DNA from 3 places in the Streptomyces sp. NPDC029159 genome. Region 2 is predicted to be linked to each of the others. Evidence: riboswitches for the same ligand, from Rfam matches in the RefSeq annotation. Region 2 holds a riboswitch; each other region holds the start of a gene.

Region 1 (9,959 bases), on a different contig from region 2:
GAGCCGCCGCCGATGTCCACGACGAGGTACGGGCGGGCGAAGCCTGGCCGTCGGCCCTCCGCACCCCCGGCCTCCATGCCGGTCAGCTCGCGGGTGGCGCCGGTGAAGGAGAACTCCGCCTCCTGGTCACCGGTGATGACCTCGGGCTCGACGCCGAGGATCTCCACCACACCGCGGACGAAGTCGTCGCGGTTCTCCGCGTCGCGGGAGGCGGAGGTCGCCACGAAGCGGGTGCGCTCGGCGCCCAGCTCCTTGATGACCGCGGCGTACTCGCGGCAGGCGGCGAAGGTCCGCTCCAGCGCCTCGGGGGCGAGGCGGCCGGTGCGGTCGACGCCCTGGCCCAGGCGGACGATCTGCATCCGGCGGTCCCGCTCGGTCAGCTCACCGGTGGCCGCGTCGACGTCGGCGACCAGCAGGCGGATGGAGTTGGTGCCGCAGTCGACGGCGGCGACCCGGGTCATTCGGATGCTCCTTCGGCGGCGCCCTCGTCGCAGGGGCTCACGCACGGGCCCTTGCGCCACCACTCGGGCAGCATCGCGATCGCCTCGTCGCCGAGCGGGTTGACGCCGGGACCGGCCGCGAGGGAGTGGCCGACGAGGACGTGCAGGCACTTGACGCGGTCCGGCATACCGCCGGCGCTGGGGAAGCCCTTCAGGACCTCGATGGCGTCGCGGCGGCTGATGTAGTCCTCGTGGGCGGCGCGGTAGGCGGCGGCCAGCTCGGGGTCGGTGGCCAGCCGCTCCGTCATCTCCTTCATCACGCCGTTGGCCTCCAGCGTGCCGATGGCGGAGGCCGCGCGCGGGCACGTCAGGTAGTACAGCGTCGGGAACGGCGTGCCGTCCTCCAGGCGCGGGGCCGTCTCGACGACATCGGGCTGACCGCAGGGGCAGCGATGGGCGATGGCCCGCAGGCCGCGCGGCGGGCGGCCCAGCTGCTCCTTGAAGGCGGCGATGTCCGCGGCGGTGGGCTCGGTGGGCTCGGTCTGGGGCGGAGGCGTGTCCATGTGCGCTTTCGGTGGGATCTTCGATGGGTCTTCGGTGCTCACGGCCGCGGGCCGGTGGCCGCGGCCGGGGTGCGGCGCGTCACCGGTCGGCCGCGTCGACGTCGGCCCAGAGGTTCTCGTACCAGGGGCTGGAGGCCGCTGCCGCGTCCTCGCGCGCGGCGCCGTCGTCGGCGCGCGAGCCGTCCTGGACGATATAACCCGTCTCGCCGGGGCGGACGAAGTGCAGATGCAGCCGGGCCTGCTGCTCGACGTAGGCGGGGTCGCGCCAGCGGGACTTCTCGTCGCGCAGCCGATCCAGCGTCCTGGCCGCCTCCTGGGCCTTGCGGCGCTGGTCGGCGATGTCGGAGCGCTGCGAGACGTACTGCCGTATCGGGTAGGCCAGGGCCACGACGAGGGAGCACATGACGAGGGCCAGCAGGGCGGCCCGGCCGGTGAGGCGGTTGCGGCGGGGGCGCCGGACGCGCTGGACGCGGGCCGCCGCCTGTTCGCCGAGCGCCTTGAGCCGGGTCGCGGTCGAGAACCTGTCCGCGGACACGTCGCCTCCCCTGTTGGCCGACCGTCATGGAGTTCGGGCGCTCCCGCCGGGCGGGGCCGTTCGGAAGCGCAGCCGTCCCCGGCAACGGTACGGGACCGTCGCCGGGGACGAACGCAGGCCGGTGCGGCGGGTGGCCCGCCCACGGTCGGGCGGAGCGGGACGCACCCGGCCGGAAAGGTCAGCCCTTGAAACGGGGGAACGCCGAGCGACCGGCGTAGACCGCCGCGTCGTCCAGGATCTCCTCGATGCGCAGCAGCTGGTTGTACTTGGCGACGCGCTCGGAGCGGGCCGGGGCGCCGGTCTTGATCTGGCCGCAGTTGGTGGCGACGGCCAGGTCGGCGATGGTGACGTCCTCGGTCTCGCCGGAGCGGTGCGACATCATGCACTTGAAGCCGTTGCGCTGGGCCAGCTCGACGGCGTCCAGGGTCTCGGTGAGCGAACCGATCTGGTTGACCTTCACCAGGAGGGCGTTGGCGGAGCCCTCCTCGATGCCGCGGGCCAGGCGCTCGGGGTTGGTGACGAAGAGGTCGTCGCCGACGAGCTGGACCTTGGCGCCGAGCTTGTCGGTGATGACCTTCCAGCCGGCCCAGTCGTCCTCGAACAGCGGGTCCTCGATGGAGACCAGCGGGTAGGCCCCGACCAGCTCCTCGTAGTACTCCGTCATCTCGGCGGCGGAGCGCTCCTCGCCCTCGAACTGGTACTTGCCGTCCTTGTAGAACTCGGAGGCGGCGACGTCCAGGGCGAGCGCGATGTCCTGGCCGGGGGCGTAACCGGCCTCGCGGATGGCCTCCAGGATGAGGTCGAGGGCCTCGCGGTTGGAGCCGAGGTTGGGGGCGAAGCCGCCCTCGTCGCCGAGGCCGGTGGCCAGGCCCTTGTTCTTCAGGACCTTCTTGAGGGTGTGGTAGACCTCGGCGCCCCAGCGCAGCGCCTCGGAGAAGGACTCCGCGCCGATCGGAGCGATCATGAACTCCTGGATGTCGACGTTGGAGTCGGCGTGCGACCCACCGTTGAGGATGTTCATCATCGGGACGGGCAGGACGTGCGCGTTCGGGCCGCCGAGGTAGCGGAAGAGCGGCAGGTCGCTGGCCTCGGAGGCGGCGTGCGCGACGGCGAGGGAGACGCCGAGGATGGCGTTGGCGCCCAGCGAGCCCTTGTTGTCGGTGGCGTCCAGGTCGAACATGGCCTGGTCGATGAGGCGCTGCTCGGTGGCGTCGTAGCCGACCAGCTCCGGGCCGATCTGCTCGATGACGGCGAGAACGGCCTTCTCGACGCCCTTGCCCTGGTAGCGGTTGGGGTCCCCGTCACGCAGCTCGACGGCCTCGAAGGCTCCGGTGGAGGCACCGGACGGGACGGCGGCCCGGCCGGTGGAGCCGTCGTCGAGGCCGACCTCGACCTCGACCGTGGGATTACCTCGCGAGTCGAGAATTTCGCGGGCTACGACGACGTCGATGGACGGCACGTTGTCTCCTTCATGGGTGTCTGGAGTTCTGCGGCACGAGCCTAACGGCCCCGGGGCCCTCCGCTACCTCGCGGCCCGCAGTACGGGACGAAAGGTGCCTCGGACGCCAGGTTCCTGACATTCGACAACGAAGGCCGCGGAACGGAAAAGCAGCTGATAAGGGGCGGGCACGACGCTGTGTCCGGGACCAGGGTACGGAACGGCGAAACCCCGCCTCGGCGCGCGGAGGGCGGCGAGGCGGGGAGCCGGTGCCGCCCCGGGGACGTGCGCGCCGGGCGGGGTATCCCGTGGGGGGGGGTGAGGTCCGCGGGTGAGCGGGGGCTCCCGGGCGGTGCCGGGGGCCGTGGCCCGCGGGTCCGGGCGGCCGGTGCCGCCTCCCGGTCCGGTGGGCCGTGCGTACCGCCGTACGCACGGGCGCGGTGGGCCGGGAGGGGGCGGGGGCCCGGGGTGCGGGGCGGTGGGGCCCCGCGCGGGGATCAGACGTGGAGCTTCTGGCCCGGGAAGATGAGGTTCGGGTTGGAGCCGATGACGGACTTGTTGTCCGCGTAGACCGACTTCCAGTTCTTGCCGTGCGCCTTGGCGATCTTGGCCAGGGTGTCGCCGGACTTCACGGTGTAGTTGCCGTGGCCCATGGCGTGGTGCTGCGGCGCCTGCTGCTTGGGGGCGGCCTGCGGCTTCGGGGCCTGCTGCTTCGGCGCCTGCTGCTGCGGGGCGGCCTTGGGCTGCGGGGCCTGCTGCTTGGGGGCGGCCTTGGTGGTGCCGGTGTTCAGGTCGGGGGACGGACCACCGGAGGTGAGGTTGCCGGCGCCGGCGCAGGACCAGGCGCCCGGGCCCTGGATGGCGAGCAGCTTCTCGGCGGCCTGGATCTGCTGGGCCTTGGTGGCCAGGTCGGCGCGCGAGGCGAACTGGAGGCCGCCGGCGGCCTTCCAGCTGGAGTCGGAGAACTGCAGGCCGCCGTAGTAGCCGTTGCCGGTGTTGATCGACCAGTTGCCGCCGGACTCGCACTGGGCGACGGCGTCCCAGGTGGAGACGGAGGCGGCGGAGGCGTTGGTGGCGCCCATCAGCGGGACGGCCACGGCGGCGCCGGCGACACCGGCGAGGGTGGCGACGCGGACGGCCTTGGAGGGACGGCGGTGCTTGGCCTTGTTGCTCAGCATGATGCGTTTTCCTCACCGACGCCTGCGAGGTGAGCTGTCGGGTTCGGGCGGTGTGGATTGCCCGGCCGTGTGACGCGCACACGGCTTCACCCCAAGCCGGTTGACCCGTTTTCACGGGCGGGGCCGGCACTTACCTTGGGTCCCCCGCTCCTGCCTTCGGCGCTTGCGCGTCGACCACCTTCGCCCACCGGCAGGATTCGGCGTGTGAACGAAGGGCCCGCTTTGGCGAGCGGTCCTGACCGTAAACAGAACCCCCCGTGTCGTTCAAACCCCGTTTTCTGCACCCAGTTGACCGTCAACGACCGCAGAGGGCGCATATTTCCGCAGGTAGGACATGGTGTGGATTCGAAGGGCAGGTCGGGACACGGCGGACACGGACGAGAGCCATGTCTCACTTTCGCCAAAACGGGCAAAAGCCGCCTTTCGGCTCGATCAGTGGCCCAGATCGAGGAGTTGACCTGGCTGGATGAGGTCCGGGTCGTCGCCGATGACGTCCTCGTTGCGCTCGTACAGCGCGGGCCAGCCGCCCGGCAGGTCGCGCGCCTCGACGATGGCTGACAGGTTGTCACCGGAGCGCACGGTGTAGCCGCCCTCGGCCGGGTCCGTCCGCTCACCGCCGCGCGAGGCGTGCCGCCCCGGGGCGCGGTCGCCGTCCTCGTCGGCGCCGCCGCGGTGGCGCCCGGAGCCGTCGCCGCCACGGGGGCCGTCGGTGTCCGCCGGGGGCGTCGTACGGGACGGGTGCGAGGGCTCGGACGGGTGCGAGGCGTGGCCGGACGGGTCGGTGGACGGCTCGTCGGACGGGCCGGGCGTGCCGGGTCGCTGCGATCCCTCGTGCGCCTCCGGGGAGCCGGTGGCGTCGGGCGAGGTGGACGGGTCCGGGGTGCCCGGGTCCGGGGTGTCGGACGGGTCCGGGCTGCCGGACGGGTCCGGGGTGCCCTGCGGGGTGGACGGGTCGGTGGTGTCCGGCGTCGAGGGCTCGTCCTGGTCGGAGTCGGTGCCGGTACCCGTGTGGGCGTCGTCCGCACCGGCGGGCGGGGTGGTGACGGCGCCGCCGGGGTCGACGTCGGGCGCCTCGCCGTCCTCGGTGAGTCCGGCGTCGGACGCGCAGCGGGGCCAGGCGTCGGGGCCGCGCTCGGCGAGGATCGCCTGGGCCACGGCTATCTGCTGGGAGCGGCTGGCCAGGTCGGGGCGGGCGGCGTACTCCAGACCGCCGTGGTCGCGCCACATGTCGAGGGTGAGCTGGAGCCCGCCGTAGAAGCCGTTGCCACTGGCGCTCGACCAGATGCCGCCGGACTCACACTGGGCGACGCGATCCCAGGTGGAGGCGTCGGCGGCGTGGGCGGCGCCCGCGCCGAGGAGGGGCAGGGCGAGGCCCGCGCCGGTCACACCCGCCGTGACAAAGAGGGCCGGTGCCTGGCGGGGGCGACGGTGTCTGCCGTTGCCGGTGCGCATGCGATTGCCTTTCGAGCGGCGGTTGAGTTGTCCGCCCCGCCGCCCCGGTCCGGCCGCCCGGGGTCCGGTACGGCGTCCACCGGAGCGCTGGAGCACGTGTTCGGTGGCAAGGTAGCCGGGCTCACGGGGCGTCACAAGCCGGTGTAGCGGAGATCACGTGTAGGTCACGCGGCTGACGGAGGGTCAACTTCCGGCCTGCGGGCGGCCGTCCGCGCAGGTGGGCGGCGTGTCGTCAGGGGGCCGGGGTGAACTCCACGGGGAGGGTGCGCAGACCCCGCATGATGAGCCCGCCGCGCCACCGCAAATCGTCCGGTTCCGCCGCAAGCCGGATGTCGGGCAGGCGGATCAGGAGGGTGGCAAGGGCGGTCTGCCCTTCGAGGCGGGCGAGCGGCGCGCCGAGGCAGTAGTGGATGCCGTGGCCGTAGCCGAGGTGGGGGTTGTCGGTGCGGCGCAGGTCGAGGGTGTCCGGGGCGTCGAAGCGGGCGGGGTCGCGGTCGGCGGCGGCGAGCACCACCAGCACCGGATCGCCGACGGCTATCCGCTCGCCGCCGAGCGTCAGCTCCTCGGTCGCGAACCGCCAGGTGGCCAGCTCGACCGGGCCGTCGTAGCGCAGCAGCTCCTCGATGCCGGTGGTCAGCACCTCGCGGTCGCCGGCGGCCAGCGACTTCTGGAGGAGTTCGCGCTGGTCGGGGGTGCGCAGCAGGGCGTAGGTGCCGTTGCCGATGAGGTTGACGGTGGTCTCGAACCCGGCGAAGAGCAGGATGAACGCCATCGCGGCGACCTCGTTCTCGGTGAGGTGCTCGCCGTGGTCGGAGGCGCGGATCAGGCCGGAGATCAGGTCCTCGTCGGGCGCGGGCTCGGGCGGCAGGGCGGCGCGCTTGCGGTGGATCAGCTCGGCGAGGTAGCCGCGGATCTTCTTGACCGCCTTGGCGACGCCGCCGCGCGGCCCGCCGCCGGTGCCGCCCGGCTTGGTGTGGCGGAGCATCATCCCGGCCCAGTCCCGGAAGTCGTCCTGGTCCTCGCGCGGGACGCCGAGCAGGTCGCAGATGGCGTAGATGGGCAGCGGGAAGGCGAACTCGTGGATGAGGTCGGCCTCACCGCGGGCGGCGAAGCCGTCGATGAGCGCGTCGGTCAGCTCCTGGACGCGCGGTGCGAAGGCGGCGACACGGCGCGGGGTGAACGCCTTGGAGACCAGACGGCGCAGCCGGGTGTGGTCGGGCGGGTCGATGTTGAGCAGATGCGTCATGAGGTTGGCGCTGCGCTCGCCGGGGATGCCGACCTTGCCCTTGCCGTGGGCGCCCTCGCTGTGGTGCACCGGGTTCTTCGACAGCCGGGCGTCGGCGAGCGCCTGCCGGGCATCGGCGTACCGCGTCACCAGCCATGCCTCGACGCCGCTGGGCAGCTCCGTGCGGTGCACCGGCGCGTGCTCCCGCAGCCAGGCGTAGGCCGGGTACGGGTCGGCGCCGAACTCCCAGGTGAAGAGGGCGGGGGCGGGCGGGGCGGCGGCCGCGGGGTGCGCGGGGCAGCCGGGGGCGGTGTCGGGCGTGGGGTGCACCTTTCGACGGTAACCGCTGCTCGGGGCGGTCGGACGGCGCGGTGCGGGGCGCGGGAGGCGCCCAGCGCCCGGGGACGGCGGCCGGGAGCCGGGGCGCCCGGGCGGCGGCGCGGGCGGACCGCCGAGCAGCGGACCGCCCCGCCTCCCCGGGCGACACCCCTTATTCAGGTGTCTCAGATATCTCAGGTGTCTCGGGCGTCTCCCCCGCCGCCGGCAGTCCCTCCGCCGCGCGGATCGCGTCGCGGTAGGTGCGGGCGGCGGCGCGGAGGGCGGTTTCGGGGTCGGTGCCCTCGGCCTCGGCGCGGGCGGCCAGGGCGAGGAGTTCGTAGCCGATGCCGGGGGCCGACGGGCGGACGTCCAGACCGGCGGTGCGGGCGCGGGAGGCGAGCTTGGCGGCGAGGGCCAGCGCGGGCTGGGTGAGCGGGACGCCGTCGGTGACCGAGGCGCGCCCCTTCTCGGTGGCCTTGGTGCGCAGCCAGTGCGCCCGGACGTCCTCGGGTGTCTCGGCGGGCTCGTCCCCGAAGATGTGCGGATGGCGGCGGATCAGCTTCTCCACGATCGTCCCGGCGACGTCGTCGACCGAGAACGGCGCCTCGGGGTCGTCCTGGGCGATGCGGGCGTGGAAGACGACCTGGAGCAGGACGTCGCCCAGCTCTTCGCGGAGCGCCTCGCGGTCGCCGGTCTCGATGGCCTCGACCAGCTCGTACGTCTCCTCCAGGGCGTACTTGGCGAGGTCCTCGTGGGTGCGGATGCCCGTCCAGGGGCAGTCGGCGCGGATGCGGTCCATGACCTGGACGAGATCGAGCAGGCGGGCGCCGGGCAGGTCGTAGGCGCCGGGCAGCAGCTCCAGGTCGGGCATGGTCTCGCGGCCGGAGCCGGCGAGGCGGGCCAGTCCGTCGGTGAGCGTGCTCTCGCCGTCGGCGGAGGTGAGGACGACGGCCGTGCGGTCCCCGGCGACGCAGTCGTCGACCAGCTCACGGGCGGTGGGGACGGCGGACTCCACCGTGACCCCGGCCTCGCGCAGATACGGCAGCTGCGGGTGGGCGGCGTCGGCGCAGAACACGCGGTCGGCGGCGCGCAGCGTCCGCCAGGCGTTCCAGGACAGCAGGCCCGGGGCGACACGGTGGCTGGTGGTGAGCAGGACCAGGCGCCCGGTGCCGCCCTCGGGGCGGGCAGCGGCGTCGGCGGAGGGCACGTCAGCGTTCACCCCTCGAACGTAACGCACCTCACCGACAGCGCCCCGCGCCGCGGACCGGCAGCGGCCCCGGCGCCCGGGGGCCGCGGGGGCCGGCCGGGCGCCGGGGCCGCTCCCCGGGACGTACCGGCTACGCCTGCTCGCGGGCGCCCGTGGCGTGCGAGATCCACGGGTCCTTCGTCTCGCCGAGGATCACCCGGCGGTCGTTCCAGGAGCCGAAGCGCGGGTTGACGTCGACGCCCATGGCGCGGGAGGTGCGGGCGAGGTTGTCGACGAGGCGGCGCTGGCCCGCGGCGCTGGCGCGGTCGGCGCCGATCTTCTTGGCGAGGCCGTCCAGCAGGAGCTGGTTGCGGACGGTCGCATCGACCTCGTCCGGGGCGACGGACTGCTGCTGGAGCCAGACGGCCTTCAGCCGGTCCGGGCCGCCCAGTTCCTTCTCCGCGGTGTTCCGCCACTTCTGCACGTCGGCGCGGCTGACGGTGACCCCGGCGCGGTCGGCGCTGCGCTCCAGGACCTGCCGGAAGATCATGCCGTTGAGGGTGATCAGGCTCAACTGGCCGGTGTTGGAGATGAGTTGGCCGCCCTGCGGGGACTTGCTCTGGGCCCGGCGTACGTCCTTGACCTTCGCCTGGAGCTGGGCGACGGTGATCCGCTGGCCGCCGACGATCGCGGCGGCACCGGGGTGCGCGTCGCTGCCGCAGGCGGTGAGCAGCGGGGTCGCGGCCAGCAGGGCGGCGGAGACGGATACGGAGAGCACTGTCCTACGGCGGAGCACGGGGCCTCCCGGCAGAGATCGTGAACGAGACGGCGCGGCGCGAACGCCGTGCGGCGGCGGTGGGCGGGGCGCCCCCGGCGGGTGCCGGGAGCGGTCATCTCATCGATCTGGCGTTGATCGATAGTAGGGAGTCCGGGTGCCCCGGGCCACCGGTTGGCCAACGATTCCCCAGGTTTTTGGGTACGCGGGGCGGGACGCCGCGGGGGCGCCGCACACCGGACGCCGCGGTGGCCGCGCGTCCGGCCGTGCACCGGACGCGCGCCGCCCCGCCCCGGGCCCTACTTCGCCGTGAACCGCTCCGGCGCCTGGGTAGGGTTGCCGCCGGTCGGCAGCTTCTCGCTCGGGCAGCCGTCCAGCACCTTCGACATCGCCGCCTTCTCGTCCCGGGTGACCCACAGGCGGTACTTCTTCTTCACCGCCACCTGCCGGGCGACATAGGTGCAGCGGTAGCCCTGGTTCTCCGGCAGCCAGGAGGACGCGTCGCCGTCGCTCTTGCTGCGGTTGGCGGACGCCTCCACGGCGATGAGGTTCAGCGGGTCGTTGGCGAGCGCGATCCGCTTGCGCGGCGCCCAGCGGGACGCGCCCTTCTGCCAGGCGTCGGAGAGCGCGACGACATGGTCGATGTCGACCTTGCTGCTGCCGCGCTGGTAGCGGATGGTGCCGCCGGTGTACGGGTCGTGGGTGAGCGTCCCGGAGGTGACGGCGCAGGTCTTGCCGCGGTGGGTGGTGTTCTCCAGGTCGCGCTGGAGGATGTCGTCGCGGGTGCCGCAGCCGTTGCCGTCGGTGTCGGCCCAGGCGCTGCCGAAGCGGTCACGGGCGTAACCGTCC
Region 2 (9,959 bases):
CGCGACCGCTGATTCCGCGACCGCTGATTCCGCGACCGCCGATTCCGCGACCACCGGCACCACCGGCCGGGTCACCGGAGCGGTGGCGGCCACGCGCGGCCTCACCGATGTGGAGACGGAGGCCAAACGGGTTGCCGAGGCGGACACCGGCTCCCTGGGCGGCGCGCTCCTTCCGGCCGCCGACGGGGCGGCCGTGACGGGGACCGACGAGACGGGCCGGGTCGCGCTGGCCCCGCCGCCCCGTAAGCGGCGCGGACGGGTCGTCCTCTGGTGTGCCCTCGGGGTACTGGCGACCGGTGGCGCCGCGGGCGGCGCCTGGTACGCGCTCCACAAGGCGGACGACGGTAGGGGACGACCAGGGATGAGCACCCTCCCCGCGGTGCCCGCCGAGTCCGAGCACCCCGTCGGGCCGCCCCCGCGCACCCCGGACGGCATGCACCGCGTCGAGGAGCGGCAGCTCGGGGTCTCCTACCCGGCGCCGGACGGCTGGACGCGGCAGGTGAAGGACGGCGGCCGGCAGATCCTCTACATCTCCCAGGCATCGCTCGCGCAGCTGACGATCAGCGTGCTGGACTTCTCCTCCGGCGACCAGGTGGCGCACTTCAAGCAACTGGAAGGGGTGATGCAGAAGGAGTACCCGAGCTATTCGCGCAAGCGGTTGCAGGACACGAAGTACCAGAACGACCCGGCCGCCATCTGGGAGTTCACCTTCCAGGGGAAGGCGCGGCAGTACCGCGGCATCGACCTCGGATTCGGCCGTGAGGGGGAGAAGGAGTACGCGATCTACGTCTCCGCGCCGAGCGCCGACTGGGACAGGTTCAGCGACCTCTTCTCCAAGGTGAAGGACGGCTTCCGCAAGAGCGAGGACGCGAGCTGAGCCGCGCCCGCGCCCGCACCGGGACCGTCGGGGTGCGGTCGCCCGGCTCCCGCACCGGCGCCGGATGCCGTCGGCGAAGCCCGTAGAACTCAGGGACCGGGTCAGAAATCTCAGGGACCGAGTCAGGGTCCACCCTGATGTCCCCGGACCCGCCGCGTGTGACGATCGGTGCATGACCACAGCCCCGCCCCGCGCCGGAGCGCACCACGCGTCCGCGCAGGAATCCGACGAGCCGCCCGTGCGCAAGCTCTACCGCAGCGCCGACGGGCGGCTGCTCGGCGGCGTCGCGCGCGGACTCGCGGGGCATCTGGGACTCCCCGTCTCCTGGGTCCGGGTCGTCTTCGTCGCGCTGTTCCTCGCCGAAGGCATGGGCGCGCTGCTCTACGCCGCGTTCTGGTTCTTCGTCCCGCTCGGCGTCGGCGGGGTGGAGGACCGCCGGACCGCGGCCGACGGCGCCCGCCGCGCCGGGATCCGCAGACCGGACACGGGCCAGGTCATCGCGTTGATCGCGCTGCTGGCCGGGTCCGCCTTCGTCGCCTCCCGGTTCCAGCTGGGCATCGGCAACGGCTATCTCTGGCCGGTGCTGCTGATAGCCGCGGGCGTCGCCCTCGTCTGGCGGCAGGCCGACAACGCCCGCCGTGCGCAGTGGCTGGAGCTGGGCCGCCGCAAGGGCGTCCTCCCGGCGCTGCGCGGTGCGGCCGGGGTGGTGCTCGTCTGCGTCGGAGTGACCGGCATCGTCCTGCTCCAGGGCTCGGTGGGCCACCTCAGCTCGGTGCTCCAGGCCGCGCTCGCCGTCGTCGTCGGCATCGCCCTGCTCGTCGGCCCCTATCTCGTCCGCCTGATCCAGGACCTCTCCGAGGAGCGGCTGATGCGCATCCGCGCCCAGGAGCGGGCCGAGGTCGCCGCCCATGTCCACGACTCCGTGCTGCACACCCTCACCCTCATCCAGCGCAGCGCCGACGACTCCCGCGAGGTCGCCCGGCTCGCCCGCGCCCAGGAGCGGGAGCTGCGGGCCTGGCTGTACCGGCCCGAGGGGCGCACCCAGGAGGAGGACGCGGAGCCCGCGACCCTCGCCGACGCGGTGCGTAAGGCGGCGGCCGAGGTCGAGGACCACCACGGCGTACCGATCGAGGTCGTGGTCGTCGGCGACTGCCCGCTGGACGAGGCGCTGGGCGCACAGATGAAGGCCGCCCGCGAGGCGATGGTCAATGCCGCGAAGTACGGCGGCGACGGCGGGCCGGTGCAGGTCTTCGCCGAGGTGGAGGGCCGCACGGTCTTCGTCTCCGTACGCGACCGGGGCCCGGGCTTCGACCTGGACGCCGTCCCCGACGACCGGATGGGCGTCCGCGAGTCCATCATCGGCCGGATGGAACGCAACGGCGGCACCGCCCGGCTGCGGTCCGTGCCGGGCGGCGGCACCGAGGTCGAGCTGGAGATGGAGCGAGCCGAATGACGCCATCCCCCGGCTCGCCGCACGCCCCGTCCCTCCCCGCGAACGCCCCCACGAGTACCCGTATGACCGGCACCCCATGGCCGGCGCCTCCATGACCGACACCGCGCCCGCCGGGCGCCGCATACGCCGCTGCGGGCACACGGCCCGCCGCGCCGCGCGATGATGACGACGCAGACCACGAGGGACGGACGGAAGAGATGAACAGCGACGGCGCACAGCAGGGCATGAGCGGCGACGACACCCCCCTGACCACACCGGTCGGCACCGGCACACCGGCCCCCGGCACCGCCACGGCACCCGACGGGCCCGCGACGCTGGGACCGGCGGACGACTCCCCGGCCGGTGACGGGTCGGGTGAGGAGCGGCGCACCGTACGGGTGGTGCTCGTCGACGACCACCGGATGTTCCGCACCGGTGTCCAGGCGGAGATCGGGGTGACGGAGCGGACCGGCGTCGAGGTGGTCGGCGAGGCGGCCGACGTCGACCAGGCGATCACCGTCATCACCGCCACCCGCCCCGAGGTCGTGCTCCTGGACGTCCATCTGCCCGGCGGCGGCGGTGTGGAGGTGCTGCGCCGCAGCATGACGCAGATGGCCGACCCGGAGCGGCCGGTCCGCTTCCTGGCGCTGTCGGTCTCCGACGCGGCCGAGGACGTCATCGGCGTCATCCGGGGCGGCGCACGCGGCTACGTCACCAAGACGATCACCGGGAAGGACCTGGTCGACGCGATCTTCCGGGTGGCCGACGGGGACGCGGTGTTCTCACCCCGGCTGGCCGGGTTCGTCCTGGACGCGTTCGCCTCGACGGACGCCCCGCCGGTGGACGAGGACCTGGACCGCCTCACCCAGCGGGAGCGCGAGGTCCTGCGGCTGATCGCCCGCGGCTATGCGTACAAGGAGATCGCCAAGCAGCTCTTCATCTCCGTCAAGACCGTGGAGTCGCATGTCTCCGCGGTGCTGCGCAAGCTCCAGCTCTCCAACCGCCACGAACTGACCCGCTGGGCCGCCGCCCGCCGCCTGGTCTGACCCGGGCCGGGCCACCGGCGACGGCCCGGCCCGGAGCACCGCCGATGGGCCCCGGCCCACCCGGGCCGGGGCCTCGGCACCGTTCCGAAGATCCGTCCGACGACAGGAGGAAAGAAGCTCGCGAAGAGGGGCAACCAGGACGTCGTGGAACGCCGTCTAACGGCGCGGAAAGGCTCGCTGCCGTCGGCGCGGCCACCACCCCGTCGACCGCGTACACGCCGTACATGTCCTGGAAGCGAGACCCCGATGAGCCTGACGGGCACGCCCTTCTTCCTCACCTCGCTTCTGCTGCTGATCGTCGCGATCGTCCTGCCACTGGCGCTGTGGAGCCGGATAGCCGGGCCGCGTCTGCTGCGCGGCGCCATCCGCCTGCTGATGCTGCTGTTCGCGCAGGTCACCGCCATCACCCTGGTCTTCGTGCTGGTCAACAACGCCAACAACCTCTACGACACCTGGGACGACCTGCTCGGCACCGGCAGTCACATCGAGGCGGCCCAGGACCTCGGGCCCGACGGGCTGGGCGGCCGCCAGATCTCCGCCGAGCCGCGCCGGGCCCAGGCGTTCCGCCCGGCGGACGATCCGGTGCTCGGCCCCGGTGTGCAGATGACGGAGCTCCAGGGCCGGATCTCCGGCGTCAGCGGTGAGGTGTACGTCTGGCTGCCGCCGCAGTACCACGACCCGGCGTACCGCACCAAGAAGTTCCCGGTGGTCGAGCTGCTGCCCGGCTACCCCGGCTCGGCCAAGTCCTGGCTGGGCACGCTGGCGGCCGGCCGGCAGTTGCAGCCGCTGATGGAGCGCGGGGAGATCAAGCCGTTCATCCTGGTCGCGCCGCGTACCAACATCTACCAGGGCGCCGACACGGGCTGCGTCAACATCCCCGGGAAGGTCAACGCCGACAGCTGGCTGACCGTCGACGTACGCCAGATGGTCATCAACACCTTCCGGGCCGAGGACCACGCCGACGGCTGGGCGCTGGCCGGTTACTCCGCCGGGGCGCACTGCGCGACCCGGCTCGCGCTGGCCCACCCCGACCGCTACCGCGCGGCGGTCGGCATGTCCGGGTACAACGACCCGGCGGGCGAGGCCAGCTCGCTCGCTGGCAAGGACCCGAAGCTGCGGATCGAGAGCAACCCGCTGCACGAGCTGCGGGAGGCCAACCTGGCCGGACGCCCGCCGCGCACCGCGCTCTTCCTCTCCGGCGCCACCGGCGACGGCTACGAGGCCGGTCTCGGACTGCGGCGGGAGGCCCGGCTGCCCACCACGGTGACCGTGCAGCACATCGGCAAGGACGCCGGTGGCCACACGAGCGCGGTCTGGCGCGCACAGGTCCCCGAGATCTTCCGCTGGCTGAGCGGCCAGGTCAGGGGCTGACGCACCGGGCGCGGGCGGCGCCCGCGCGCCACGAGCCGCCCGGGTCGCCCAAGTCGCCCCTTCACTCCCTGCACGACACCTCCGTCACCGGGGAGCGCAGGCTCCAGCCCATGGACGCGTACAGCTCCCGGCCGGACGGGGTGGCGACGAGCAGGCTCTCGGTGGCGCCCCGCCGGGCGGCGTGGACGCCGAGCACCGTCACCACCAGGCGGCCCAGGCCCCGGCGGCGGTGCTCCGGCCCGGTGACGATCATGTCGTGGACGGCGGAGACCGGGGCGCCGCCGGTCCCGCCGGTGAGCGCGGTCCGGCCCCTCGCGGCGGGCAGCTCGGCCGCCTCGCCCGTGGCCCACACCCGTACGTCCAGGATCCCGTCGCACTCCTCGGTGTCGAGGCGGTAGCCGGGCGGGGCCGGTGTGACCTGGGAAGACGGGGGCATCGGGGCCGTCATGAGGTACTGGGGCCCGTCGTGGTGCCAGGCGGTGGAGAGCAGTGGCGCGACCTCGGCGTGGGGCGCGAAGATCTTGAGCCAGGTGTGCGGCACCGCCACCGTACGGGCCAGGTCGCGCAGCGCCACGGGGTCGGGGTCCGGGACGATGTACCGCACGGCGTCCCGTGGACGGCCCAGCTCGATACGGAGGCCGCCCGGAACCACCTGCGGCACCGGGTGGGCGCGGGCCCGTGCCCACCCGTGGGCCCAGACCTCGATGAGCCGTACGAGACCGGCCCGGTCGGCGATGGCCACCGAGCCCCCTGAACCGGCGCCTTCGCCGTTCCCCAGTTCCATGCGCCGCAGCCTAGAACCGGCCCCCACGGCGCGGACAGGCCATGAACAGGCCAGGAACAGCCGCGACGAGGCCCCCCGAAGGAGGTAAGGGGGAGGCCGTTACGATCCGGAGTATGGACGTAGTACTCAATATCTTCGTCGGCCTGCACATCATCGGTATCGCCTCCCTGCTGGGAGGCTTTCTCACGCAGATGAAGGCGATGAGCGCGGGCACCGCCCGGTTCGTGCCGGCGATGCTGCACGGTGCGCTGACGATGCTGGTCACCGGCATCGCGCTGGTCGGCCTGAACCAGGCCCAGGGCAGCTCCGTCGACAACATCAAGATCGGCGTGAAGCTGGCCGTCCTCGTCGTCATCCTGGGGCTGGTCTACGTCAAGCGGGACGAGGAGAGCATCGCCAAGCCGCTGTTCGGCACGGTCGGCCTGCTCACCATGGTCAACATCTTCATCGCGGTGCTCTGGACCTGAGTCCGACCGGGGCGCGCGGCCGTATCCTCCGCGCCCCCGGCACACCCCGCGTACGCCTCCGGCCCGGCCCTCACCGAGGGACCGGGCCGGAGCCGTTCGACCGGGAGGCCGCGCGGTGCGGCGGCCTCCCGGAAGGGCGTCACGCCGGGCGGACGCTGCCGTAGATCGGCATGTAGTAGATCGACTCGATGCGCACGCTGGCGCCCGGCTTCGGGGCGTGGATCATCTTGCCGTCGCCGATGTACATCCCGACGTGGCTGATGTCGTTGTAGAAGAACACCAGGTCACCGGGGGCGAGGTCCTTGGTGGCGACGCGCTCGCCGACCTTGACCTGGTCCCACGTCGTGCGCGGCAGGCTCACCCCGGCCGCCTTCCACGCGGCCTGCGTCAGCCCGGAGCAGTCGTAGGAGTTGGGACCGGTGGCGCCCCAGACGTACGGCTTGCCCATCTGGGCGCGGGCGAACGCGAGCGCCTTCTCGGCCTTCGTACGGTACGAGCCGTCGGCCGGTCCGCCGCCCTGGCCGGGGTCGGGCGTACCGGAGTCGCCGGTGCCCGTACCGGGGGAGCCGGTGTCCGAACCGCCGCCGGGCTGCTGCTCGCGCTGCTTGCGCGCCTCCTCCTCGGCCTTGCGCCGGGCCGCCTCCTCCTTCTTGCGCTCCAGCTCCGCCAGGCGCGCCTTCTCCTGGGCGGTCAGCTCGGAGAGCAGCTGGCGGGCCTCGGTCAGCTTGCCCTGGACCGTCCGCTTGGAGTCGGCCAGCTCGGACTGCGACTCCTGGAGGCGTTCCAGGCTGCGGGTCGCCTCGGCCCGCTGACGGGCGGCGGCGGCCTGCTGCTCCTGGTAGGCGTCGACGGCCTGCTGCTGCCGCCCGGTGAGCCGCTCCATCAGGTGGCTGCGGTCGGCGAACTGCTGCGGGTCCTTGGAGAACATCAGCTGTGCCGTCGCGTTCACGCCGCCGCTGCGGTACTGCGCGGCGGCGAAGGTGCCCAGCTCCCGGCGGGCCTCGTTGAGCTTGCCGGTGCGGCGCGCCGCGGCGTCCTGGAGGTCGCTGACCTCCGACCGCCGCTCGCCGACGCGCTCCTTGACGGCGTTGTACTTCTGGGTCGCGACCTCCGCCTGGTGGTAGAGGGTGTCGACCTTCTTCTTGACCTCTTCGACGGTCGGCTTCGGGGAGCGGGGGGACGCCTCGGCCGGCTGGGAGAGCAGGGTGACCGTGGCGAGGGCGGCGGTCGTCAGACCGGCGGCCGTCCGGCGGCTGCCGGGCGAGGTGAGGACGCGGGTACGCGGCTTGCGGTGCGACGGCAAGGCCGACGACTCCTTCCGTGGACCGCCTACCGGGTTAGCTGTCGGGTTCGGGCGGTGTCGCAGACGGAAGGCTTGCCCTACGGTCCGTACGTGCGCGCTGGCGGCCGTACCGACCGATTCACCCCGGTGGTGCTGGTGGGTCCCCGGCTCCGGGTGCCGTGGGGCAGGGCCGGACTCGGCGGAGGCGGCCTGTGCGGACGCTGTCGTCCACGGGATGCAGGCAGCCCGAGCGTGAACCTAGCCAACTCGTGTGGCTCCTGTGAAGGCAGATGTTCGATTTGCCCGAAACCTTTTCGTGACCTGTGTGCATGAGGTGACGTTCGTGTGGGCAGGGCGGGGTATCTGCGCGGAATGCCGGGTTCGCCGCGCGAGGGGGAGCGGAACGCCCGCGCTTCCGGCCTTTCCACGGCTCCGGGCCCGACTGTCGGTGGGGCGGCCTAGACTCGGTGGGCGATGAGCAGCCTCTTTGACGACAGCTTCCTGGCGGACCTCGCTCCCAAGGACGAGGAGCCCCCGCCACCCCCCGAGGACGAGCACGGCCCGGCCCGGGAGGAGGTTCCGCACGACCTCTTCAGCGGGAAGTTCGACGCCCCCGTACCCCGGGACGCGCACTACCGCGACGGCGCCGCCCGCCCCGCCGTCGACCCCGCCGCGCTCCTGGAAGGGCTCAACGACGCCCAGAAGGCCGCCGTGGTGCACTCCGGCGGCCCGCTGCTGATCGTCGCCGGAGCCGGTTCCGGCAAGACCCGGGTGCTCACCCACCGCATCGCGCATCTGCTCGCCGCCCGCGGCGTGCACCCCGGCCAGATCCTCGCGATCACCTTCACCAACAAGGCCGCCGGTGAGATGAAGGAGCGCGTCGAGGAGCTGGTCGGCCCCCGGGCGGGCGCCATGTGGGTCTCCACCTTCCACAGCGCCTGCGTCCGCATCCTGCGCCGCGAGTCCAAGCACCTCGGCTTCACCTCGTCGTTCTCGATCTACGACGCCGCCGACTCCAAGCGCCTGATGGCCCTGGTCTGCCGCGATCTCGATCTCGATCCCAAGCGGTTCCCGCCCAAGTCCTTCAGCGCCAAGGTCTCCAACCTCAAGAACGAGCTCATCGACGAGGAGACCTTCGCAGGCCAGGCGGCCGACGGCTTCGAGAAGACCCTGGCCCAGGCGTACGCGCTCTACCAGGCACGGCTGCGCGAGGCCAACGCCCTGGACTTCGACGACATCATCATGACGACCGTCAACCTCCTCCAGGCGTTCCCGGACGTCGCGGCCCACTACCGCCGCCGCTTCCGCCACGTCATGGTCGACGAGTACCAGGACACCAACCACGCGCAGTACACCCTCATCCGCGAGCTGGTCGGCCCGGCCGAATCCGCCGCCGAGCTGTGCGTCGTCGGCGACGCCGACCAGTCGATCTACGCCTTCCGCGGCGCCACGATCCGTAACATCCTCCAGTTCGAGGAGGACTACCCGGACGCCACGACGATCCTGCTGGAGCAGAACTACCGCTCCACCCAGACGATCCTCTCCGCCGCCAACGCCGTCATCGAGCGCAACGAGAACCGCCGCCCCAAGAACCTCTGGACCGAAGCCGGCGAGGGCCCCCGCATCACCGGGTACGTCGCCGACACCGAGCACGACGAGGCCCAGTTCGTCGCCGAGGAGATCGACCGCCTCACCGACGCGAAGGACGCCCGCGCCGGAGACGTCGCGATCTTCTACCGCACCAACGCCCAGTCCCGCGTCTTCGAGGAAATCCTCATCCGCGTCGGACTGCCCTACAAGGTCGTCGGCGGCGTCCGCTTCTACGAGCGCAAGGAGGTCCGCGACATCCTCGCGTACCTGCGCGTGCTCGCCAATCCGGAGGACACCGTCCCGCTCCGCCGGATCCTCAACGTCCCCAAGCGCGGCATCGGCGACCGCGCCGAGGCGATGATCGACGCCCTGGCGCTCCGCGAGAAGATCAGCTTCCCGCAGGCGCTGCGCCGCGTCGACGAGGCGTACGGCATGGCCGCCCGCTCCGCCAACGCCGTCCGCCGCTTCAACACCCTGATGGAAGAGCTGCGCACCATCGTCGAGTCCGGCGCCGGCCCGGCCACCGTCCTCGAAGCGGTCCTGGAGCGCACCGGCTATCTGGCCGAGCTGCAGTCCTCCACCGACCCGCAGGACGAGACCCGGATCGAGAATCTCCAGGAACTCGCCGCCGTGGCCCTGGAGTTCGAGCAGGACCGGGTGGCCGGTCCCGCCGCGGCGGACGCGGACGCGGAGGAGCCCGTCTCCGGCGGCACGCTCGCCGACTTCCTGGAGCAGGTCGCGCTGGTCGCCGACTCCGACCAGATCCCCGACGAGGACGAGGACGGCAGCGGCGTCGTCACCCTCATGACCCTGCACACCGCCAAGGGCCTGGAGTTCCCGGTCGTCTTCCTCACCGGTATGGAGGACGGCGTCTTCCCGCACATGCGCGCCCTCGGCCAGACCAAGGAGCTGGAGGAGGAGCGCCGCCTCGCCTACGTCGGCATCACCCGCGCCCGCGAGCGCCTCTACCTCACCCGCTCCACGATGCGCAGCGCCTGGGGCCAGCCGTCGTACAACCCGCCGTCGCGGTTCCTGGAGGAGATCCCCGCGTCGTTCGTCGACTGGCGGCGCACCGGACCGGCCACCCCGTCCGCGACGATGGGCGGGATG
Region 3 (9,959 bases), on a different contig from region 2:
GTCGGTCGGCCCGCGGCCGCTGGCCACCAGACACACCCGCTTGGCGCCCCCGGCCACCCCGGCGGCCGCCGCCCGCGACGCCTCCTCCGGCTTCAGCCAGGTGTACTTGAGAATCTCCGCCTTCGACCCGAGCCGCTGCGAGCAGTACGAGCAGTCCTCGGGGCAGAGCCCGGACTTGAGGTTGACGAGGTAGTTGAGCTTCACCCGCCGGCCGAACCACTTGCGGCGCACCTTGCCGGCCGCGGCCACGACGTCGAGCAGGTCGTCATCGGACGTCGCCAGTACGGCGAGCGCCTCTTCACGGGTCGGCAGCTCGCGCCGCAGCCCCTTCTCCACCAACGTGTTCAGCAGCTCCATGGCGATGATCCTGACGTACGCCGGTGCCCCTGGCCAAGGAGGATTCCCACAACGCGCCCGGATCGGGGTGTGTGTATCACCACACCCTGGGGCGGTGGAACGACCGCTAACGTCTATCGGCAGTCCACAATCGCCAACGACCCCGCCCGCGCTGCCGACGGCCCTCGCGGACGGGGCCGCAAGGGAAGCGAAGGAAGCCGATGCCAGCGGATCCCGCCCTGCCGCCGCCCCGTGACGCCCCCCGCGCCGACGCGGCCCCGCCCGATCCCGGTGCGGCGTTCGACTGGCTCGACGAGGCCCACGAGGCACGGCTGGACGCCGGTCTGCGCCGTACCCTGCGCCCCCGCTCCGCCCACTGCGAACTGCTGGACCTGGCGAGCAACGACTATCTCGGACTCGCCCGCCACCCGCTGGTCACCCGCGCCGCCGCCCAGGCCGCGCACCGCTGGGGCGCCGGCGCCACCGGCTCCCGGCTGGTCACCGGCACCACCGAACTCCACGCCACGCTGGAGGCCGAACTCGCCGCGTTCTGCGGCTTCGAGGCGGCCCTGGTCCTCTCCTCCGGGTACGCCGCCAACCTCGCCGCCGTCACCGCCCTCACCGGCCCGGGCACCCTCGTCGTCTCCGACGCGCAGAACCACGCCTCCCTCATCGACGGCTGCCGCCTCTCCCGGGCCCGCAAGGCCGTCGTCGCCCACGCCGACCCCGCCGCAGCGGACGCCGCGCTCTCGGCACACGGCGGCCGGGCGCTCACCGTCACCGACGCGGTGTTCTCCGTCGACGGCGACGCCGCACCGCTGCCCGCCCTCGCCGCCGCCTGCCGCCGCCACCGCGCGGGCCTCCTCGTCGACGACGCCCACGGGCTCGGGGTGCTCGGCGACGGCGGACGCGGCGCGGTCGCCGCCGCCGGGCTCGCCGGGGCCCCGGACACCGTCGCCACCGTGACGCTGTCGAAGTCCCTCGGCTCCCAGGGCGGCGCGGTCCTCGGCCCGGCGCGGGTCATCGAGCATCTGGTCAACACCGCGCGGACGTTCATCTTCGACACCGGGCTCGCCCCGGCTGCGGTCGGCGCCGCCCTCGCCGCGCTGCGGCTGCTGCGCCGCGAACCGGAGCGCGCGGCCCGCACCCGCGAGGTCGCCGCCGCCCTGCACCACCGGCTGACCGCGGCCGGGCTGGCGGCGGTCCGGCCGGACGCCGCCGTCGTCGCGGTCCGTGCGCCGTCGCCGGACGCCGCCGTCCGCTGGGCGGCCGACTGCCGCGCCGCCGGGCTGCTCGTCGGCTGCTTCCGCCCGCCGTCCGTCCCCGACGGCGTCTCCCGGGTCCGCCTGACGGCCCGCGCCGACCTGACGGACACCCAACTGCGCGGGGCGGTACGCACGCTGGCGGAGACCGCGCCGCGCGGTTGACCCGGCCGGGCGGCACGTGCGCCGGAGCCGCCGTTAGCCGCCGTACGTCCGCCGCGGGCCTGCGACCCGCGCCCGCACCGGAGGATTCACCGCTTCGGGCGAGAGATATGGGCATTTCGTGGTGGATGGCGGGGCGTACCGGCAGCATGGACCGCCGGTCCGCACCCCGGCGTGCGCGGCCGACTCGGTGACCGAGCGGCGTCCCGCCTCCCGCCCGTGCGCCGGATCCGACCCCGGTGGGAAAAAGGACGGCACCGCGATGGCAGATCACCAGGAATCCACCCTGACCCTCCCCGGCACACCGGAGTCGGTCGCGGCCGCGCGCAGGCACGTTTCCGCGGTCCTCGGCGCCTGGGGCCTGGACCGGGCCGCGCCGCTCACCGACGCGGTCCGGCTGATCGTCTCCGAACTGGCCACCAACGCCGTCCGGCACACCGGCGACACCTCCCCGTACTTCACCGTCGTCCTGCGGCTCGACCGCGACGAGACGCTGACCGCGGGCGTCACCGACCGCGACCCCCGGCCGCCCCGGCGGCTCGCCGCCGATCTGTGCCGGGACGGCGGCCGCGGGCTGCTCATCATCGGCCTGCTGGCCGCCGAGTCCGGGGGAGAGGTGGCGACGGTGGCGGAGCCGGGCGGCGGCAAGACCGTCCGGGTCCGGCTGCCGTGGCCGCCCGCCGGGGCGTGACGGGCGGCCACCTCGCTCAGCCGACCCGGCCGTACGACACCGAACCGGTCCAGATCTTCTCCAGCCGGACGACGGTGCCGGTGCGCGGCGCATGCCAGATGCGGCTGTGACCGGCGTAGATCCCGACGTGGTAAACGCCCCCGCTGCCGTGGAAGAAGACCAGGTCACCGGCCTTGCGTGCGGAGGTGCGGATGTGGCGGGTGCGGTTGTACTGCGCGGCGGCGGTCCGGGGCAGGCTCCGTCCGGCGCGCTTGAAGGCGTACTGCGTCAGCCCCGAGCAGTCGAAACGGTGCGGCCCCCGGGCGCCGTACTGGTAGGGCGCGCCTTTCTTGGACGCGGCGATCCGTACCGCCGTGGCGGAGACGGAGGTGGCGTCGGCGCCCGGGGGGAGCGCGACGGTCGCGCCGACGGTGGCGAGTGTGAGAGCGGAGATGGTTCCGGCCCGGGCGACCGCGGCCGGCACGTGCATGCGCACAGTCATGCGCAAACCCTTCGTCAGCCGCCTGCGAAGGAAGACCTGTCGGGTTCGGGCAGGCGAAGGTGCCCGGCCATGCGTACGGCTTCACCCCAAGGGACCCGTCGGCGCAGGGCGTGCGCCCTGGTGACCGTGGTCCCGTCGTGCTCGGGTCCTCCGCTCCTGCCGGTGCATCCGCGTCGACCTGACATCCGGGACGGCGGCAGGATTCGGCGTCCGCCCGGACCGCCCCGCCGCTGCGGCGGGGGCTTGTCGTCCAGGGGATCGTCACGCATCGGGCGCCCGGATTCCGCGCTGAAATGACCAGGTGTGACATTGGTCACAAATACGTCAATTGGCACTTTCGGGGCGCTCGGTGGCGGCTGCGGCATCCGCTCGCGCGCCCCGGACCAGCGGGAAAGCCTCCCCGCGCCGTCTGTTCCGCATCGGAGTTCTGCAACGTGACGCCCCCGCGAACGCCCGGAACCGGCTGGTCCGTGCGGGCGAGCCCGGTCGGGCGAGGGGCGTCGCGCGCGACGCCTCCGGGGCGGCGGCGTGCGGAGTCCGGACGTCGCCGGGACATGCCGCGGCCCGGCCGCCGGAAGGGCGACCGGGCCGGGCCGACCGGGTGGGGCCGGCCGGTGCTGCGCGGGGCGCGGAGGGTCAGGAGCTGAGCTCCCAGATCGCGTGGGCGATGGCGTCGGTGTGGTTGTCCAGCGCGGTGTCGTCGATGTTCTTCGCGGTGTCGCAGGCTTCGTGGTAGCAGGCGTCGAACGCCTTGCCCGCCTCGCCGCCCCACGCCTTGGCCTGGGCGTCGGTCTTGATGTAGTCGGCGCCGGAGAACAGCCCGCCGACCGGGACCCCGGCGTCCTTGAACGGCGCGTGGTCGGAGCGGCCGTCGCCCTCGGTCTCCTTCTCGGTGGCGATGTTCTTGGTGGCGAACCAGTCCTTGAACACCTTCTCCAGCCGCGCGTCGTCGTCGTAGACGAAGTAGCCCGGGTTGGGGGAGCCGATCATGTCGAAGTTCAGGTACGAGTCGAACTTCGCGGTGTCGGCGCCGAGCGAGTCGACGTAGTGCGAGGAGCCGACCATGCCGTCCTCCTCGTCACCCCACCAGCCGAAGCGCAGGTGCTTGGTGGGCTTGAGGTCCGCCTTGGCGACCGCGAGTGCGACCTCCAGGATCCCGGCCGAGCCGGATCCGTCGTCGTTGATGCCGGGGCCCGCGGGGACGGAGTCGAGGTGGGCGCCGGACATCACGGTCTTGCTCTCGTCGCCGCCGGGCCAGTCGGCGATGAGGTTGTACCCCTTCTCGCCGCCGCTGGTGAACTCCTGGACCTTCGTGGTGAACCCGGCGGCGTCCAGCTTGCCCTTCACGTAGTCGAGCGACTGCTGGTACCCGGCGGTGCCGTGGGCGCGGGTGCCGTTGTTGGCGTCGGCTATGGACTGGAACTTGGCGAGGTCGGCCTTGACGTCGGCCACCGGGATGTCGGGTGCGGCGGTCGGCGTGGTCGCCTGGGCGCCGGCGGCGACGCCGAGCAGTCCGACGACGGCGGCGCAGGCGCCGGTGGCGAGGGTGAGACGGCGGGTACGGGCGGTGCGGGTCACGGTGTGGCTCCGATACTGGTGTGGGGGGTGGTGCGGAGCGTTTGACGCGCACATGAGGATCGTGAGCGATCTCCGCCCCGTCAAGAGCGGATACCGGACAGTGGTGTTCGTCGAGCGGTGGTGGGTCCGGATTGCCCGGAGCATCCAATTCGCCGCACCCGGGACGCGGTGTCCGATCGGTCCGGCGGGTGTTCCGGGATGTGGAATTCGCCACCGTATTCCGGCTGTCGGGAATTTCCGGTGTGAGAAATCCGGAAGAGAAATTCGGTTGCCGCTCGGTAACTCCCGGTAAGGGAGGTGCCTGCTCTCCAGTGCCGAGAAGGGTTCCGCAGGTGGTCGGGCGTGTAACGCCACGGAAATGGGGCCGAACTAACCTCTGCCCGATGGGCTGTTGATGACCTCTTGCGGAGAGGCGGTTTGCTTTCCCTTTAGTCGCTGTGTGATACATCTACCCATACGGGCGTGTCCACGCCTGTGACCTGGGCGAACGCATACCCGGGCAGGAAGTCTGTGAGGTGGAACGTATGCAACTGACCCCGCATGAGCAGGAACGCCTGATGATTCATGTGGCAGCTGACGTGGCCGAAAAGCGCCGAGCACGGGGGCTGAAGCTCAACCACCCGGAATCCATTGCGCTGCTGACCGCCCACATCCTCGAAGGGGCACGCGACGGCCGCACGGTCGCCGAGCTGATGTCCTCCGGGCGCCAGGTGCTCAGCCGCGACGACGTCATGGATGGCGTCCCCGAGATGATTCACGACGTGCAGGTCGAGGCGACCTTCCCCGACGGCACCAAGCTCGTCACCGTTCACGAACCCATCAACTGACCACGGGAGAGCAGAAGATGATCCCGGGACAGATCCTCTACGCCGACGAGCCGGTCCGCCTCAACGAAGGCCGCCCCCTCACGCGCATGACCGTCCTCAACTCCGCCGACCGCCCCGTGCAGGTCGGCTCCCACTACCACTTCGCCGAGGCCAACCCGGGCCTGGCGTTCGACCGTGCGGCCGCGCACGGCCTGCGGCTCAACGTCGCCGCCGGCTCCGCCGTGCGCTTCGAGCCCGGCATTCCCACCGAGGTCGAGCTGGTCCCCCTCGCGGGCAAGCGGATCGTTGCCGGGCTGCGCGGTGAAACCGGAGGCACCCTCGATGGCTGAGCTTTCCCGCCAGGACTACGCCGATCTGTTCGGCCCGACGGCCGGCGACCGCATCCGTCTCGCCGACACCGACCTGGTCATCGAGATCGAGGAGGACCGCAGCGGCGGTCCCGGACGCGCCGGTGACGAGGCCGTCTTCGGCGGCGGCAAGGTCATCCGCGAGTCGATGGGCCAGTCCCGCGTCACCCGCGCCGAGGGCGCCCCCGACACCGTCATCACCGGCGTCGTCGTCCTCGACCACTGGGGCATCGTCAAGGCGGACGTCGGCATCCGCGACGGCCGGATCACCGCGCTGGGCAAGGCGGGCAACCCCGAGACGATGGACGGGGTCCACCCCGACCTCGTCATCGGCCCCGAGACCGAGATCATCGCCGGCAACGGCAAGATCCTCACCGCCGGCGCCATCGACACCCACGTCCACTTCATCTGCCCCCAGCAGGTGGACGAGGCCCTCGCCTCCGGCGTCACCACCCTCGTCGGCGGCGGCACCGGCCCCGCCGAGGGCAGCAAGGCCACCACCATCACCCCCGGCGCCTGGCACATCTCCCGGCTCCTGGAGTCGATGGACCACCTCCCCGTCAACATCGGTCTGCTGGGCAAGGGCAACACCATGTCCGCCGACTCGATGCGCGACCAGCTGCGCGCCGGGGTCCTCGGCTTCAAGATCCACGAGGACTGGGGCGCCACCCCCGCCGTCCTCGACGCCTGCCTGAACATCTGCGAGGAGAGCGGCGCCCAGCTCGCGATCCACACCGACACCCTCAACGAGGCCGGATTCCTCGGCGACACCATCGCGGCCATCGCCGGGCGCTCCATCCACGCCTTCCACGTCGAGGGCGCGGGCGGCGGTCACGCCCCCGACATGATCGCCATGGTCTCCGAGCCGAACGTGCTGCCCGCGTCGACCAACCCGACCCGGCCGCACACCGTCAACACCGTCGAGGAACACCTCGACATGCTGATGGTCTGCCACCACCTCAACCCGGCGGTCCCCGAGGACCTGGCCTTCGCCGAGTCCCGCATCCGGCCCTCGACCATCGCCGCCGAGGACATCCTGCACGACCTCGGCGCCATCTCGATCATGTCGTCGGACGCCCAGGCCATGGGCCGCATCGGCGAGGTCGTGATGCGCACCTGGCAGACCGCGCACGTGATGAAGAAGCGCCGCGGCCTGCTCACCGGCGACACCGTCGCCGACAACACCCGCGCCCGCCGCTACGTCGCGAAGTACACCATCAACCCGGCCGCGGCCCAGGGCATCGACCACGTCATCGGCTCCGTCGAGGGCGGCAAGCTCGCCGACCTGGTGCTGTGGGACCCGGCGTTCTTCGGCGTCAAGCCGCTGCTCGTCATCAAGGGCGGCCAGATCGCCTACGCGCAGGTCGGCGACGCCAACGCCTCCATCCCCACCCCGCAGCCGATCCTGCCGCGCCCCATGTTCGGCGCCATCGGCAAGGCCCCGGGCAGCAACTCCGTCAACTTCGTCGCCGCGCAGGCGGTCGAGGACGGTATCGCCGAACGGCTCCCGCTCGCCAAGGCGTACGAGCCGATCCGCAGCACCCGGTCCGTCACCAAGGCGTCGATGCGCAACAACGACGCCCTGCCGCGGGTCCACGTGGAGCCGGACACCTTCACGGTGACCATCGACGACGAGGTGGTCGAGCCCGCCCCCGCCGCCGAACTCCCGATGGCCCAGCGCTACTTCCTCTTCTGACGTGGCGCAGGTGACCTCATCCATGAACGGCACGCAGCACGGAGGCCCGCGATGAACCGCGCCGCCCTCATGGTGCTCGCCGACGGCCGCTTCCCCGCCGGAGGGCACGCCCACTCCGGCGGGGCGGAGGCCGCGGTGGCGGCCGGACGCATCACGGACGCCGCCTCCCTGGAGGCGTTCTGCCGCGGCCGGTTGCACACCACCGGGCTGGTCGCGGCGGGGCTCGCCGCGGCCGCCACGGCCGGCGGCGACCCGCTGGCCCTCGACGACGCGGCGGACGCCCGCACGCCGGTACCGGCGCTGCGCACCGCCGCCCGCCGGCTGGGCCGCCAGATGATGCGGGCGGCACGGGCCGCCTGGCCGTCGGCGGAGCTGGACGCGCTGGCCGCGGCCCGGCCGCGCGGCGCCCACCAGCCGGTGGTGCTGGGCCTGGCCGCCCGCGCCGCCGGGCTGACGCCGCTGGACGCCGCGTACGCCGTGGCGTACGAGAACGTCAGCGGCCCGGCGACGGCGGTGGTCCGGCTGCTGAGCCTGGACCCGTTCGACGCCACCGCCGTCCTCGCCCGCCTCGCCGGCGACCTCGACCGGCTCGCGGCCGACGCCGCGGCGGCCGGGGCCCGCTTCCCGGCGGAGGGGCCGCAGGTCCTGCCGGCCGCGTCGGCGCCGCTGCTCGACCTCACCGCCGAACAGCATGCCGCCTGGCCGGTCCGCCTCTTCGCCTCCTGACCCACCGCCGCCGGGAGCCACCCGCTCCCGGCGGCCCACCGGCGCCCCGCGCGCCCGCACGACCTACGGAGTTTGTATGCACCTCGACCACGAACTCGACGAGATCTTCCCGCACCGCCACAGCTACAGCGCCGCAGCTCCCACCCGCACCGACGGCACCCGCCGCGCGCTCCGCATCGGCCTGGGCGGCCCGGTCGGCACCGGCAAGACCGCCACCGTCGCGGCCCTGTGCCGGGCGCTGCGCGACGAGCTGTCCCTGGCCGTCGTCACCAACGACATCTACACCCGCGAGGACGCCGAGTTCCTGCTCCGCGAGGCGGTCCTGCCCGGTGAGCGGATCAAGGCGGTGGAGACGGGCGCCTGCCCGCACACCGCGATCCGCGACGACATCTCCGCCAACCTCGAGGCCGTCGAGGACCTGGAGGACGAGGTCGGACCGCTCGACCTGATCCTCGTCGAGTCCGGCGGCGACAACCTCACCGCCACCTTCTCCAAGGGGCTCGTCGACGCGCAGATCTTCGTCATCGACGTCGCGGGCGGCGACGACATCCCGCGCAAGGGCGGCCCCGGCGTCACCACCGCCGACCTGCTGATCGTCAACAAGACCGACCTGGCGCCGTACGTCGGCGTCGACCTGGAGGGCATGGCCCGCGACGCCAAGGCGCAGCGCGGCGAACTCCCCGTCGTGTTCACCAACGTCAAGTCCGAGGGCGGCGTCACCCCCGTCGCCGCCTGGGTCCGCGACCGCCTCGCCGACTGGACCACGAGCGCCGCATGATCACCGCGCCCACCACCCGGCCGTCCGGCGGCCCCACCTCCGCCGCCGGACTGCGGGCCACCGCCCGCATCCTCGCCCGCACCGACGCGCAGGGCACCACCCGGCTGCCCGTCCTGGACGGTTCCGGGCCGTTCGCGCTGCGCCGGCTCGGCTTCCCGGGGCCGCAGGCCCGTGTCTGCATGGTGGGCGCGATGAGCGCCCCGCTCGGCGGCGACCGGCTGGCGATCGAGGCCACTGCCGAGGCCGGGGCGCAGCTCCAGCTGACCGCGGCCGCCGCCACCGTCGCCCTGCCCGGCCGCACCGGCGACGCCGCCACCTACGACGTCCGGCTGACCGTCGGCGACGGCGCCCGCCTCGACTGGCTGCCCGAGCCGCTGATCTGCGCCGAGGGCAGCGACCTGTGGATGACCACCACCGTCGAACTGGCCCCCACCGCCCGCCTCGTCCTGCGCGAGGAACAGGTCCTGGGCCGCGCCGACGAGCACACCGGCAGGCTCCACAGCCGGCTGACGGTCATCCGCGCCGGCCGCACCCTGCTCGACCAGGAGACCGCCTACGGCCCCGGCGTACCCGGCTGGGACACCTCCGCCGTCCTCGGCGGGCACCGCGCGATCGGTCAACTCCTCGTCGTGGGCCCGGAGTTCGAGGGCATCGACCGGCCGGTGCGGTTGCTGGGCGGGGCCGCACCGGAGCGGCCGGACGCGAGCGGCGGGCAGGGCGTGCTGGCGCCGCTGACCGGTCCCGCGGTCCTCGCCACCGCCGTCGCCCCGGACGCCCTGCGGCTGCGCACCGTCCTCGACGAGGCGGCCCGGCACCTGCCGCGCTGAGGGGCCGCTTTCCGGTCTTCGTGCGCCGCGGCCCACGAAGACCGGGCAGGCGCTCCCCGGCCGCTCAGACCTCCAGCACCTCCTCGACCCGGGCGAGCCGGTGCCGGGCGAGCGCGAGATTGGCGCGCTTGCGGTCGAGCACCAGATACAGGAAGAGCCCGGCGCCGTGCCGCCCGGTCACCGGCCGGAGCAGGTGGTACTGCGAGGTGAGCGTGATCAGCATGTCCTCGATGGAGCCGGTGAGTTCC

What was found. A riboswitch is a leader RNA that binds a small molecule or an ion and turns the genes downstream of it on or off. The one in region 2 is predicted to bind cyclic di-AMP.
Region 1: linked by a shared signal. The riboswitch ahead of ACZ4U4_RS10025 (transglycosylase family protein) and the one ahead of ACZ4U4_RS22890 (C40 family peptidase) in region 2 are both predicted to bind cyclic di-AMP.
Region 3: linked by a shared signal. The riboswitch ahead of ACZ4U4_RS28440 (C40 family peptidase) and the one ahead of ACZ4U4_RS22890 (C40 family peptidase) in region 2 are both predicted to bind cyclic di-AMP.

The regions. Positions count from the first base shown of each region.
Region 1 is NZ_JBVHWT010000004.1:90,233-100,191, forward strand. It holds gene ACZ4U4_RS10005 (Ppx/GppA phosphatase family protein) at 1-461, opposite strand, end outside; gene ACZ4U4_RS10010 (DUF501 domain-containing protein) at 458-1,003, opposite strand; gene ACZ4U4_RS10015 (FtsB family cell division protein) at 1,083-1,538, opposite strand; gene eno (phosphopyruvate hydratase) at 1,717-2,997, opposite strand; gene ACZ4U4_RS10025 (transglycosylase family protein) at 3,474-4,154, opposite strand; cyclic di-AMP (ydaO/yuaA leader) riboswitch at 4,159-4,326, opposite strand; gene ACZ4U4_RS10030 (transglycosylase family protein) at 4,587-5,606, opposite strand; gene ACZ4U4_RS10035 (cytochrome P450 family protein) at 5,839-7,161, opposite strand; gene ACZ4U4_RS10040 (nucleoside triphosphate pyrophosphohydrolase) at 7,322-8,368, opposite strand; gene ACZ4U4_RS10045 (SurA N-terminal domain-containing protein) at 8,487-9,113, opposite strand; gene ACZ4U4_RS10050 (HNH endonuclease family protein) at 9,410-9,959, opposite strand, start outside.
Region 2 is NZ_JBVHWT010000012.1:137,656-147,614, reverse strand. It holds gene ACZ4U4_RS22920 (serine/threonine-protein kinase) at 1-877, shown strand, start outside; gene ACZ4U4_RS22915 (PspC domain-containing protein) at 1,050-2,330, shown strand; gene ACZ4U4_RS22910 (LuxR C-terminal-related transcriptional regulator) at 2,555-3,355, shown strand; gene ACZ4U4_RS22905 (alpha/beta hydrolase) at 3,602-4,726, shown strand; gene ACZ4U4_RS22900 (GNAT family N-acetyltransferase) at 4,788-5,510, opposite strand; gene ACZ4U4_RS22895 (hypothetical protein) at 5,624-5,977, shown strand; gene ACZ4U4_RS22890 (C40 family peptidase) at 6,117-7,280, opposite strand; cyclic di-AMP (ydaO/yuaA leader) riboswitch at 7,289-7,471, opposite strand; gene pcrA (DNA helicase PcrA) at 7,734-9,959, shown strand, end outside.
Region 3 is NZ_JBVHWT010000019.1:105,233-115,191, reverse strand. It holds gene bioB (biotin synthase BioB) at 1-357, opposite strand, end outside; gene ACZ4U4_RS28450 (8-amino-7-oxononanoate synthase) at 558-1,763, shown strand; gene ACZ4U4_RS28445 (ATP-binding protein) at 2,023-2,451, shown strand; gene ACZ4U4_RS28440 (C40 family peptidase) at 2,468-2,932, opposite strand; cyclic di-AMP (ydaO/yuaA leader) riboswitch at 2,937-3,115, opposite strand; gene ACZ4U4_RS28435 (M28 family metallopeptidase) at 3,569-4,510, opposite strand; gene ACZ4U4_RS28430 (urease subunit gamma) at 5,035-5,337, shown strand; gene ACZ4U4_RS28425 (urease subunit beta) at 5,355-5,666, shown strand; gene ACZ4U4_RS28420 (urease subunit alpha) at 5,659-7,380, shown strand; gene ACZ4U4_RS28415 (urease accessory protein UreF) at 7,432-8,106, shown strand; gene ureG (urease accessory protein UreG) at 8,183-8,884, shown strand; gene ACZ4U4_RS28405 (urease accessory protein UreD) at 8,881-9,711, shown strand; gene ACZ4U4_RS28400 (roadblock/LC7 domain-containing protein) at 9,776-9,959, opposite strand, start outside.